Regions from separate parts of the Thermoanaerobacter sp. CM-CNRG TB177 genome, predicted to be linked through region 2. Evidence: riboswitches for the same ligand, from Rfam matches in the RefSeq annotation. Region 2 holds a riboswitch; each other region holds the start of a gene.

Evidence for each region. A riboswitch is a leader RNA that binds a small molecule or an ion and turns the genes downstream of it on or off. The one in region 2 is predicted to bind S-adenosylmethionine.
Region 1: linked by a shared signal. The riboswitch ahead of I4N53_RS09805 (homoserine dehydrogenase) and the one ahead of I4N53_RS05320 (methylenetetrahydrofolate reductase) in region 2 are both predicted to bind S-adenosylmethionine.
Region 3: linked by a shared signal. The riboswitch ahead of I4N53_RS07855 (methionine ABC transporter ATP-binding protein) and the one ahead of I4N53_RS05320 (methylenetetrahydrofolate reductase) in region 2 are both predicted to bind S-adenosylmethionine.

The regions. Positions count from the first base shown of each region.
Region 1 is NZ_JAFCAC010000077.1:6,038-9,605, reverse strand. It holds gene I4N53_RS09810 (homocysteine synthase) at 1-696, opposite strand, end outside; gene I4N53_RS09805 (homoserine dehydrogenase) at 725-2,014, opposite strand; SAM riboswitch class I at 2,082-2,193, opposite strand; gene I4N53_RS09800 (M20 family metallopeptidase) at 2,330-3,508, opposite strand.
Region 2 is NZ_JAFCAC010000053.1:75,876-79,443, forward strand. It holds gene glgP (alpha-glucan family phosphorylase) at 1-1,523, opposite strand, end outside; SAM riboswitch class I at 1,809-1,913, shown strand; gene I4N53_RS05320 (methylenetetrahydrofolate reductase) at 1,977-2,888, shown strand; gene I4N53_RS05325 (homocysteine S-methyltransferase family protein) at 2,902-3,568, shown strand, end outside.
Region 3 is NZ_JAFCAC010000065.1:53,521-57,088, reverse strand. It holds gene I4N53_RS07860 (methionine ABC transporter permease) at 1-251, opposite strand, end outside; gene I4N53_RS07855 (methionine ABC transporter ATP-binding protein) at 244-1,278, opposite strand; SAM riboswitch class I at 1,349-1,471, opposite strand; gene thpR (RNA 2',3'-cyclic phosphodiesterase) at 1,835-2,383, shown strand; gene I4N53_RS07845 (NFACT family protein) at 2,408-3,568, opposite strand, start outside.

The DNA of each region.
Region 1 (3,568 bases), on a different contig from region 2:
TCCATTGTCCCAATTAAATTTTCCAGAATCTACTATAACTCCACCTATAGAAGTCCCATGTCCACCTATAAATTTAGTCGCCGAATGTACTACTATATCAGCTCCAAACTCGATAGGTCGGGCAAGGTAAGGAGTTGCAAAAGTATTATCTACAATTAGAGGAATTCCTGCAGTGTGGGCAATTTCTGCTATTTTTTCAATGTCAGCCACGTCAATCTTTGGATTTCCAATAGTTTCAACGTATAATGCTTTTGTCTTATCTGTTATTTGACTTTTAAAGTTCTCAGGATTTTTAGGGTCTACAAATTTAAAATTTATACCAAACTTTTTCAAAGTAGTCGCAAAAAGATTATAAGTCCCTCCATAAAGATTGGTAGAAGATACAATCTCGTCTCCTACTCCTGCGATATTAGTAACCGCCAGCGTTATAGCTGCTTGACCTGAGGATACAGCAAGGGCACCTACCCCACCTTCTAATGCAGCCATTCTTTTTTCAAAAACGTCAACAGTAGGGTTCATCATTCGAGAATATATATATCCTTCTTCTTTTAAGGCAAAAAGGTCTGCAGCATGTTGAGTACTTTTAAAAGCATAGGAAGAAGTTTGAAATATTGGAAGGGCTACGGCACCTGTAGCTGGATCAGGCTCCCAACCTTCATGGATTGCTAAAGTTGAAAAACCATATTTTTTAGCCATATTTTTTAACTCCTTTCACAAAAATTTTTTAAATTACTTCAACAAAATCCTCAAATTCACTTAACTTTAATTCTTCTATTATATTCTCTTGTAAAACTTTAAAAAAAGCTTTTATTTCGGTTATTTCTTCTAATTTTTCTATTAATTCCTCTACATTTTTCTTTGTCTTCACAATAGCTGCAAACGTACCATTTTCAGAGGAAGATTCCACAATTGATACCCTTTGTTCTTTTAAAAACTTTAAAACTTTTTTCAAACCTAAAATATCTTCTTTGTAAAGTTTAAGCCTTATATAAAAAGTATCTGTAAAACTTCCCTGACGAATTGGAAGTAAGTTTATCCTCAAATTATCCTTGATATCATAGTTTAACAATATATCAATTAAATCAGCCACTACAGCATCCCCTGTAGGAAGTTCTCCAGCACCTTTTCCTACAAAAACATATTCACCAAAACTATCCCCTCTAAGTATGATAGCATTATTTACGTCGTTTACCCTTGACAAAATATTATTTTCTTCGACTAAAACTGGTTCCACTCCTGCAAAGATACCATCTTTGACTTTTTTGCACCAGGAAAACAATTTTATTTTATATCCCCATTTATTGCTGTAATTTAAATCTTGAGTCGTGATTTCGTCTATTCCTTTTCTAGGTATGGAATTTATTGGCACATTTATATTGAACACTTTCCTCATTAATATAACAAGTTTATAAAGGGCATCAAAACCTTTTACATCATAATCGGGGTTTGCCTCTGCATATCCTAATTGCTGGGCTTCTTTAAGTGCTTCTTCATAACTTCTACCTTCAGTAGTCATTTTGGTGAGAATATAATTAGTAGTGCCATTTACTATACCGCCCACAAAATCTATTTCATCTGTGATTTTTAATCTATCAATTTGATGCAATATAGGTATAGCTCCACCTACACTTGCCTCACATTTTAGAAATACTCTATTTTTTTCTGCTATTTCATTTAATTCTTCTCCATATTGGGCTATTAATTCTTTATTTGCAGTAATTACATGTTTTCCTGAAAACAAAGCCTCTTTAACATATTCGTAAGCCGGATAAATACCACCTATTGCTTCAATAACAATTTTTATCTCTTTGTCTTTTAAAATTTCTTCAGCATTTTGAGTAAGTAGTCCTTCCACCTTCACTTTCCTGGGCTTATTGAGATTTTTCACGAGTATCTTTTTTATCTCAGGATAAACGCCTGTGCTCTCCTTTATATGACCTCCTCTTGAAGTTATCAATTTATATACTCCTGTCCCTACTGTCCCAAGTCCCAATAATCCAATTTTTACTGTCATATCACACCTCCAAGCAAATTTTTAGGCCCTCTTCGAAATGAGAAGAGGGCCTAATAATCCGCCACTCCTCTCATCTCTCAGGTTAGAATAATCTAACCTGCAGGATTTGGCACCAGACGCATATAAATGCCGGTTGCCGGGTTTCATCGGGCCAGTCCCTCCACCACTCTTGATAAGAGGTTTGCGTGTAATATATTCAATTTTGCATGTTGTAATCTATGTTATCACTTTGAAACTGTAAAGTCAAGAACTTTTTTTGTACTCTTTATTAAATTTTTTCAAAATTTTAATATACCTCTCTTCCTAAGCATTTTCCTATTTGTGTCGCAAGACGGTTTCTTCAAACTCTTCTTTTATCTTTTTTAGTAATTCCTCTCTTGTCATTATATCTAGCGCAGTCATAGCCAGAACTTTGGCTGAAAGTACGGCTGTCTCTTTACCTCTGGTCGAACCTGCGGCTTTCAAAAATTCCAGGCTATGAGGTACTACGTCCTTTTCAGCTATGGCTATGTGGGGATGGATAGAAGGCACGACTTGGCTTACATTTCCCATGTCCGTTGAACCGATGCCTTCTTCTTCGTCACTTATATCGTGATAGCCCAATTCTTTTAAATTAGCTTTAAATACCTCAGCCATAGTTTTATTAGTTACTAGGTTGTCAAAACCAAGTTCAAAATTTCTATATGAAAGCTTTGCTCCAGTTGACAACTCAGCACCCTTGGCACAGGCTATAACTTTCTCCTTTACTTCAAGCATATATTTTTTTTCCTTCGCCCTCACGTAAAAGCGGGCGACAGCTCTTTCGGGAATGATATTGGGAGTATGACCCCCTTCGACAATTATCCCATGGATTCTCGCATCAGGTCTCAGTTGCTGCCTTAAGGCATTGATGCCGTTAAAAAGAAGGATGACCGCATCCAGAGCGTTTATGCCCAGGTGAGGTGAGGCGGCAGCATGGGCTGCTTTACCTGTGTATGTAAACTCCAGGGCTTCCATGGCAAGAGAAGTTGTATATATAGTAGTCCTATTGCCAGGATGTACCATCATGGCCGCGTCCATATCATTGAAAATACCTCTTTCTACCAATAGCACCTTCGCACCATCGGTTTCTTCTGCAGGAGATCCTACTAGTATCACTTCGCCGGAAAGCTCTTCAGCCAACGCTCCTAAAGCCACCGCGGCTCCGAAACTTGCAGCTGCAATAAGGTTATGTCCACAAGCATGACCTATTTTCGGAAGAGCATCATATTCAGCTAGAAAGGCTATTTTGGGACCGGGTTTTTGGCCTTTTTTTCTTGCTAAAAAAGCAGTTGGCAGTCCTTCGACTTCATTTACTAAAAAACCATAAGCACTTATTTTTTCCCTCAACAGTTTTGAAGCTTTAAATTCTTGATTTCCAAGCTCTGGATTTTTATATATCTCATCGGCGACTTCAAAAATTTCCTCCTTAATCCTCTCGATAAAAGAAATGACTTTCTCTTTCAATCCTTCCATATCTGTAGCCACTCTCCTAATCTAAAAAAATTTATTCATATGATCCTTACGCAGTTTTTC
Region 2 (3,568 bases):
TTCGCTTTATCGTTGTAGTAGGTTGGAACTACTTTATTTAAAAGGACGTCATAAAGTGCTTCAAGGTCGTGTTTGTCTAATTCTTCTATATTGTCAGACTCAAAACCATCTCCAAATTGCCAGCCATTTACTCCGTCTATACAAGCTTCTGGCCACCATCCATCTAAAATGCTTAAATTTAGTACTCCGTTCATGGCGGCTTTCATGCCGGAGGTACCACTGGCCTCCATTGGTCTTCTTGGATTGTTTAACCACACATCAGCGCCTCGAGTAAGCATTTTTCCTATTGTCATGTCGTAATCTTCTAAGAATACTACGCTTTCAGGATATTTCTTTGTCATCTCTATTAATTTTGTGACAATTTTTTTACCCACATCATCTAGTGGATGACCTTTTCCTGAGAACACCATTTGTATTTTTTTAGACCTTAGATAATTACCTATGACTTCGTCATTTGTAAATATAAGGTCGCTTCTTTTGTAAGGAGCAGCTCTCCTTGAAAAACCTATCAAAAGTTTATCAGCGTCTAATTTGACTCCTGTCCTTTGATATACAAAATCAATTAATTCTTGTTTTAAAATATTATGAGTTTCTAAAAGTCCTTCACCTTTGTTGTAGGCTTCTATTATTCTTTTATCTACCCAAGTGTTTCTATCAATTCCGTTTGTTATTGAAATTATAGGAGCCTTGTTGTCAACATGTTCCCACATTTTGTTTGCAGTTTGACCGTGAAGTTTTGAGACACCGTTTGCAATGCGAGAAAGTCTCAAACCTGCGACTGTCATATTAAAAGGAACGCCACCAATTTGGGCCATTTGCTCAATTGAAAGGCCATTGTTTGCACCCATATACATAAGAAGTTCTAAATCGTGAGATTCGTTTCCTTCCTTAACAGGGGTATGGGTTGTAAATACTACTTCTTCCCTTGTGGCTTTCCATGCTTCTTCAAAACTCATATTTTGATTTTCCATTTTTTCTCTTATAAGCTCAATGGCTGCTAATACTGCATGCCCTTCGTTAAAATGATAAACATCAACATCAATTCCCAAAGCTCTTAAAGCTCTTACTCCGCCAATGCCTAATACTATTTCCTGTGCAACTCTTTCTTCACCAAACCATCCATAAAGTTGACCTGTTATCCATCTGTCCCCATTTTCTGGTATATCTGTGTCAAGCAAATACAGAGGAGCATTGTCAAAGTTGTCTATCAACCATACTTTGCAATACACATTTCTATTTCTTATTTTTACTTTTACCTTTACTCCAGTGTCCTTTAAAAAGTCGTACTTACGTGTGTAATTGCGATAGGCATCATAGGGGTATCCGTCTTCACCGATATGTTGTTCTGTATAACCTTGTTTCCACAGTATGCCTATTCCTACTAAAGGCATACCTAATTCTTTTGCGGCTTTTAGATGGTCTCCTGCTAAGATTCCAAGACCACCAGCATATAGTTTAAAATCTGATTGTAAGCCGTATTCCATGCAGAAATAGGCTACTCTTGGTAATTTTTCGTTATTCATATTAAACCTCCTCATTTTTCAAGTGTTAAGTATATTATAATATTAAAAAATCTATTATGCAAGGGTTTGCACAAAGATTAAAAAAGAAAAAAGTGTTGAATTTGCTCTAATAATTTCTGTCTCAAAGTGCAGGCCATTCAGTAAATGCCATAATATAAATAATTGCCAGTGTTGTAAAAAGAATTTTTAAGTTCATTTGAAAGCATAAAAAATTTTCGTATTGACAGGGGAATTAAACCATAGTATTATATAGCTTAAATAGTTTAACAAGTTAATACTTTAAATCTCTTATCAAGAGTGGTGGAGGGACTGGCCCGATGAAACCCGGCAACCGGCATTTTATATGCGTCTTGGTGCCAATTCCAGCAGCGTTTCGCTGAAAGATGAGAGAGTTTTGGTGTCTCTTCTTTTGGCGAAGAGACTTTTTTATTTTTAAAAATGGAGGCGATGTAGATGTTGAAAAATGAAAATTTGTGTACTAAACTTAAGAAAAGGAAGTTTGTTGTGACAGCAGAAATTTCTACGCCAAAAGGGGTAGATATAACGAAAACTATTGAAGAAGCGAGAAAATTAAAAGGCATTGTAGATGCCTTAAATATAACGGACTGTCCTATGGCGAATATGCGGATGAGTCCTATAGCAGTCGCTCACCTTTTACAAGACCACTTAAACATTGAAGCTATTTTTCATTTGACCTGTAGAGACAGAAATCTGATAGGCCTTCAGTCAGAGCTCTTAGGAGCTTATGCGTTAAGTGTGAGAAACATACTAGCCTTGACAGGAGATGACCCTTCCCGTGGAGATACTCCTCAGGCTAAAGGGGTGTATGATGTGGATTCTGTTGGGCTTTTAAAGATTATCAGTGCTTTTAATAGAGGTTATGATTACAATGGAAATAAATTAGATTCCCCAACAGAATTTTGCGCCGGTACGACTGCAAATCCAAATGATTTAAGGGATGAAGCACTAGAGAAGCTTAAAGTTAAGATAGAGGCAGGGGTAGAATTTATTCAAACACAACCGGTTTATGATGAGGAAATTTTATTTAAGTTTATTGAAAAGATTAAAAATTTCAATGTACCACTTTTGATAGGCATATTACCTCTTAAAAGCTATAAAATGGCAGTCAATTTAAATGAAAAAGTGCCAGGTATAGATATTCCAGAAAAAGTTTTAGAAAGGCTAAAGGATGGAGGAAGAGAAGAGGGAATAAACATAGCTGTAGAGTTTATAAAGCGGATACGCAGTGAAGTTGCAGGAATTCACATTATGCCTTTAGGGAGTACAAATGTTGTGTTAGAAATAATTTCAAGAGTCGATGATTTAGTCTGTGATTTTGCAGAAAATAACGTACAGATGAATTAAATGGAGGTTAAAAATGTTAGACATTTTTAAAGAACTTTCAAATAGAGTGATTGTTTTTGATGGAGCAATGGGGACACAACTTCAAGAGAGGGGTTTAAAAACTGGAGAGTGTCCCGAATATATGAATATAACCCATCCAGAAGTAGTATTTGATATCCACAGGTCCTATATAGAAGCAGGAGCGGATGTGATTGAGACAAATACCTTTGGCGCTAACAGAATAAAATTAGCAAAATATGGACTGGAAAATGAGGTTTTCAATATTGTCACTCAGGCTGTCAAAATTGCCAAAGAAGCTTCCAAAGATAAACCTGTGGCACTTTCTATAGGACCTATTGGAGAACTTTTGACCCCTTATGGAGACATGACTTTTGACGAAGCTTATGATGTTTTTAAAGAAGTAGTTATAGCTGCAGAAAGAGCGGGAGCAGATATTGTTTTAATTGAAACAATGTCAGATATGCTGGAGGCAAAAGCTGCCATTCTTGCTGCTAAAGAGAATTCAAGCATGAAAGTTATATGTACAATGACTTTTCAAGAAGATGGAAGGACTCTCATGGGGTCAGACCCTATAACTGTAGTAGTTAGTTTACAAGGGTTAGGATTGGATGCCATTGGCGTTAACTGCTCGACAGGTCCCGATAAAATGGTAAGTGTAGTGGAAAAAATGTCTCAAGTTT
Region 3 (3,568 bases), on a different contig from region 2:
TTCCCTACAAGCAATCGTGTAAAAGGTATAAGCACGATTAAAAGTATTACAAAAGGCACAGAGCGAAAAATATTTACAATAGTGCCTAGTATTTTGTTTAAAAGTTCGTTTTGCAGTATCTGATTCCTGTCGGTTACCATCAGCAGGATTCCGAGGGGTACCCCGAAAATCGTTGCTATGAACGTTGATACCACTACCATGTATATAGTTTGCCACGTTCCGACCAGCAATAAGTTTATAGTTTCAGACATTTTCAATCACCTCCACATCGAGTCCCAGCTTTTTTAGATATTCCAGGGCATCATCTGTTCGATTGTTTTTTCCTCGGAGTTCAACCACGAGAGTACCGTAGGGAGTGCCTTGGATGTGGTCAATGTTTCCGTAAAGTATGTTGGTGTCAACGTCAAATTTTCTTACAATATTGGATATAATGGGCTTTGCTGTAATTTCTCCCAAAAAGCCAATTTTAACAATCTTGCCTTCCAAGTACCCGTGAGACAGATTTTTAATCCTATCTTTTAGTTCTTTAGGAATTTCTGATAAAGTTATAGATTTCAAAAAATTGCGAGCGGTTTCTGTCTGAGGTTTTTTAAATATTTCGAGAAGAGGACCCTGTTCCACCACACGGCTTTTTTCAATGACTGCCACTTTGTTACAAATTTGTTTAATGACATTCATTTCGTGAGTTATCAGCACTATGGTAATTCCCAGCTGCCTATTGATATCCTTTAAAAGGTTCAAAATAGAAAGAGTTGTTTCCGGGTCCAGTGCTGAAGTTGGTTCATCACACAGCAGAACCTTTGGATCATTTGCTAAGGCTCGTGCTATGCCTACCCGCTGTTTTTGACCGCCTGAAAGCTGAGAAGGATAGTTGTCAGACTTGTCGGAAAGCCCTACTAGCTCCAGAAGATTATCTACTTTTTTATCGATTGTCCTTTTGTCCAGGCCGGCAATTTCTAAAGGGAAAGCTACATTGCCTCTGACAGTTCTGGATGATAACAGATTAAAATGCTGGAATATCATGCCTATTTTTTTCCGCATTTCTTTTAATTCAGAGGGAGAAAGCCGAGTCATTTCAACACCATCTATTTCTATCGAGCCGGAAGTGGGCTTTTCAAGCATGTTTATGCAACGCAGAAGAGTACTTTTGCCTGCGCCGCTAAGGCCTATAATTCCAAAAATATCACCTTTTTCTATGTTGAGGTTGACATTTTCCAGCGCTTTGACATTTCCTGAACTTGAGTGGTAAATTTTTGTGAGATTTCTGATACGGATCAAAGAAAGCCCTCCTTTTCCAAAATAAAAATAAAAAACCCTCTTCTGACAGCGCGAAGAGGTTTTTGAAATCCTCTTATCTGCCAGAACTCAACGTTCTGCAGGAATTAGCACCGTGCAGCCGGAAGTATAAAACTTTCGGCCACCGGTTGCCGGGTTTCATCGGGCCAGTCCCTCCACCTGCTCTCGATAAGAGTTTTTATATTATTATTCACTTTAAACAATTTAATTAGAATATTAGCATTGTCCTGGACTTTTGTCAATAGGTCAAAAAATCATGGTGTAAGTGCAAATTTTTTGTAAAAATCAAAAATCAAAGAAAGAGATTGCCTCTTATGAACGATAATCTGAATAGCATTATACTACGATTTGAATTAGATTTCAATAATGATATAATGGAAATATTTAGACATATGCCAGAAGAATAAATTGTGAAAAAGAAAGTAGCAGTAGACCATTAGGATGGACTTTTTTCTGTTATTGTTTGTTATAATTTTAATAAGCACAACAAAAATTCCAATACAATTATTTCCAAGGAAATAGGCAAAGGAGGAGTAACATGAGGACATTTATTGGGATCGAGTTAGGTGAAAAAGCTACAGATGAATTATCGAGATTTCAGGAGGTACTGAAAAATTATACGATAAAAGGAAGATGGACTCATAAAGATAATTTCCATATAACTTTAAAGTTTTTAGGAGAAGTCGAGGCGGAAAGCATAACCGAAATAGAAGATGCTGTTAAAGTTGCTGCAAAAAGTATTAACCCCTTTTATATAAAATTTGATAAAGTAGGTTTTTTTAAAGGTAATAAAGACATGAGAGTATTGTGGGTAGGTACAGAAGAAAATCCTTTTCTTAATAAATTGCATGACAATATAGATGAGGAATTGCATAAAATTGGATTTAAAAAAGATGAGAGAAAATTTACTTCCCACATTACCATTGCCAGAGATATACGTTTAAACATTGGAATAGAAGAAGTAAATAATCTTTTTGAAAAACAAAAGAAAAATGATATTTTGGTCGATACAGTTTTTTTGTATGAGAGTGTTATACAAGAAAATAGAAGAAAATATATTCCTATATTTAGTGTGCCTTTAAGATAAGAAGTAAGATGCTTAAAAAGCATCTTACTCTGGATTTACATAAAGGGTTTTTTGGTTTGTGTATATTACAAAGCCCGGTTTTGCACCAGAAGGTTTTTTTACATATTTTTTTAAGGTATAATCAACGGGTACATTTGAAGAATGTTTCGCTTTGCTATATTTAGCGGCTAATTTTGCAGCTTCTATAAGTGTTGCTTCAGGAACTGGTTTGTTATTTGTCTTGATTATGACGTGGGACCCTGGTATGTCTTTTGTATGAAGCCATATATCGTTAGGATTTGCGAATTTTAACGTTAGATAATCGTTTTGAGTGTTATTTTTTCCTATATATATGTCAAACCCGTCTGAGGATACTACATGCAATGGTTGAGAAAGAGTTTGTCGTGATATTTTTTTCTTTTGTTGCTTATGTATATACCCTTGTTCAAATAGTTCATTTTTTATTTCTTCTATTTCTGATGGCAATGTACAGTTTTCCAGGTTCACTAATTGACCCTCTAAATAAGTTATTTCCTCGAGAGTATCGGATATTTGTTTTTCTATTATTTTATTGGCATTTTTTAACTTGCTGTATTTTTTAAAGTATCTTTGGGCATTTTCTGAAGGGGAATATTTTTTGTCAATGGGTATTTCAATTTCTTCGCCAGTGTAATAGTTTATAGTTTTCAAGTTTTCCATTCCTTTTTTTAGAAGGTGCATATTTGCTGTTATAAGTTCGCCGTAAAGTCTAAAAGTGTCAGCGTTTTTTGCTTCGTTTAATTCTTGTTGAAGTTTATCTAGTTTGTTATAAAGTTTTTCTAAATTGTTGTTGATGATTTTTCTTAAATCCGAGGACCTTGCTTGCAAATTTATTATATTTGCTTTTTCACTGAAAAATTTACAAGCAGCTTGGTTTACTGTAGGGAAATAAGTTTTTGTAATATATTGAGTCAAATCAACACAAGAAAAGTCAATAACTTCATTTTTCTGAAAAGCAATGCATGGTTTTAAATTTAAGCTTAAAACATCTTCATATATTTTTTTTATGTGTTGATATAGATTTTCGATTTGCTCATTTTCTAATGATTCTACAAATCTGTCAGATACATTACATCTAAAAGCAACTTCTCTTGCTAAAGTGGGACTAAATCCTTGCAAAATATCTACTAGAGTTTTTTCAATTTTTTTTGACTTGTAATTATTAAC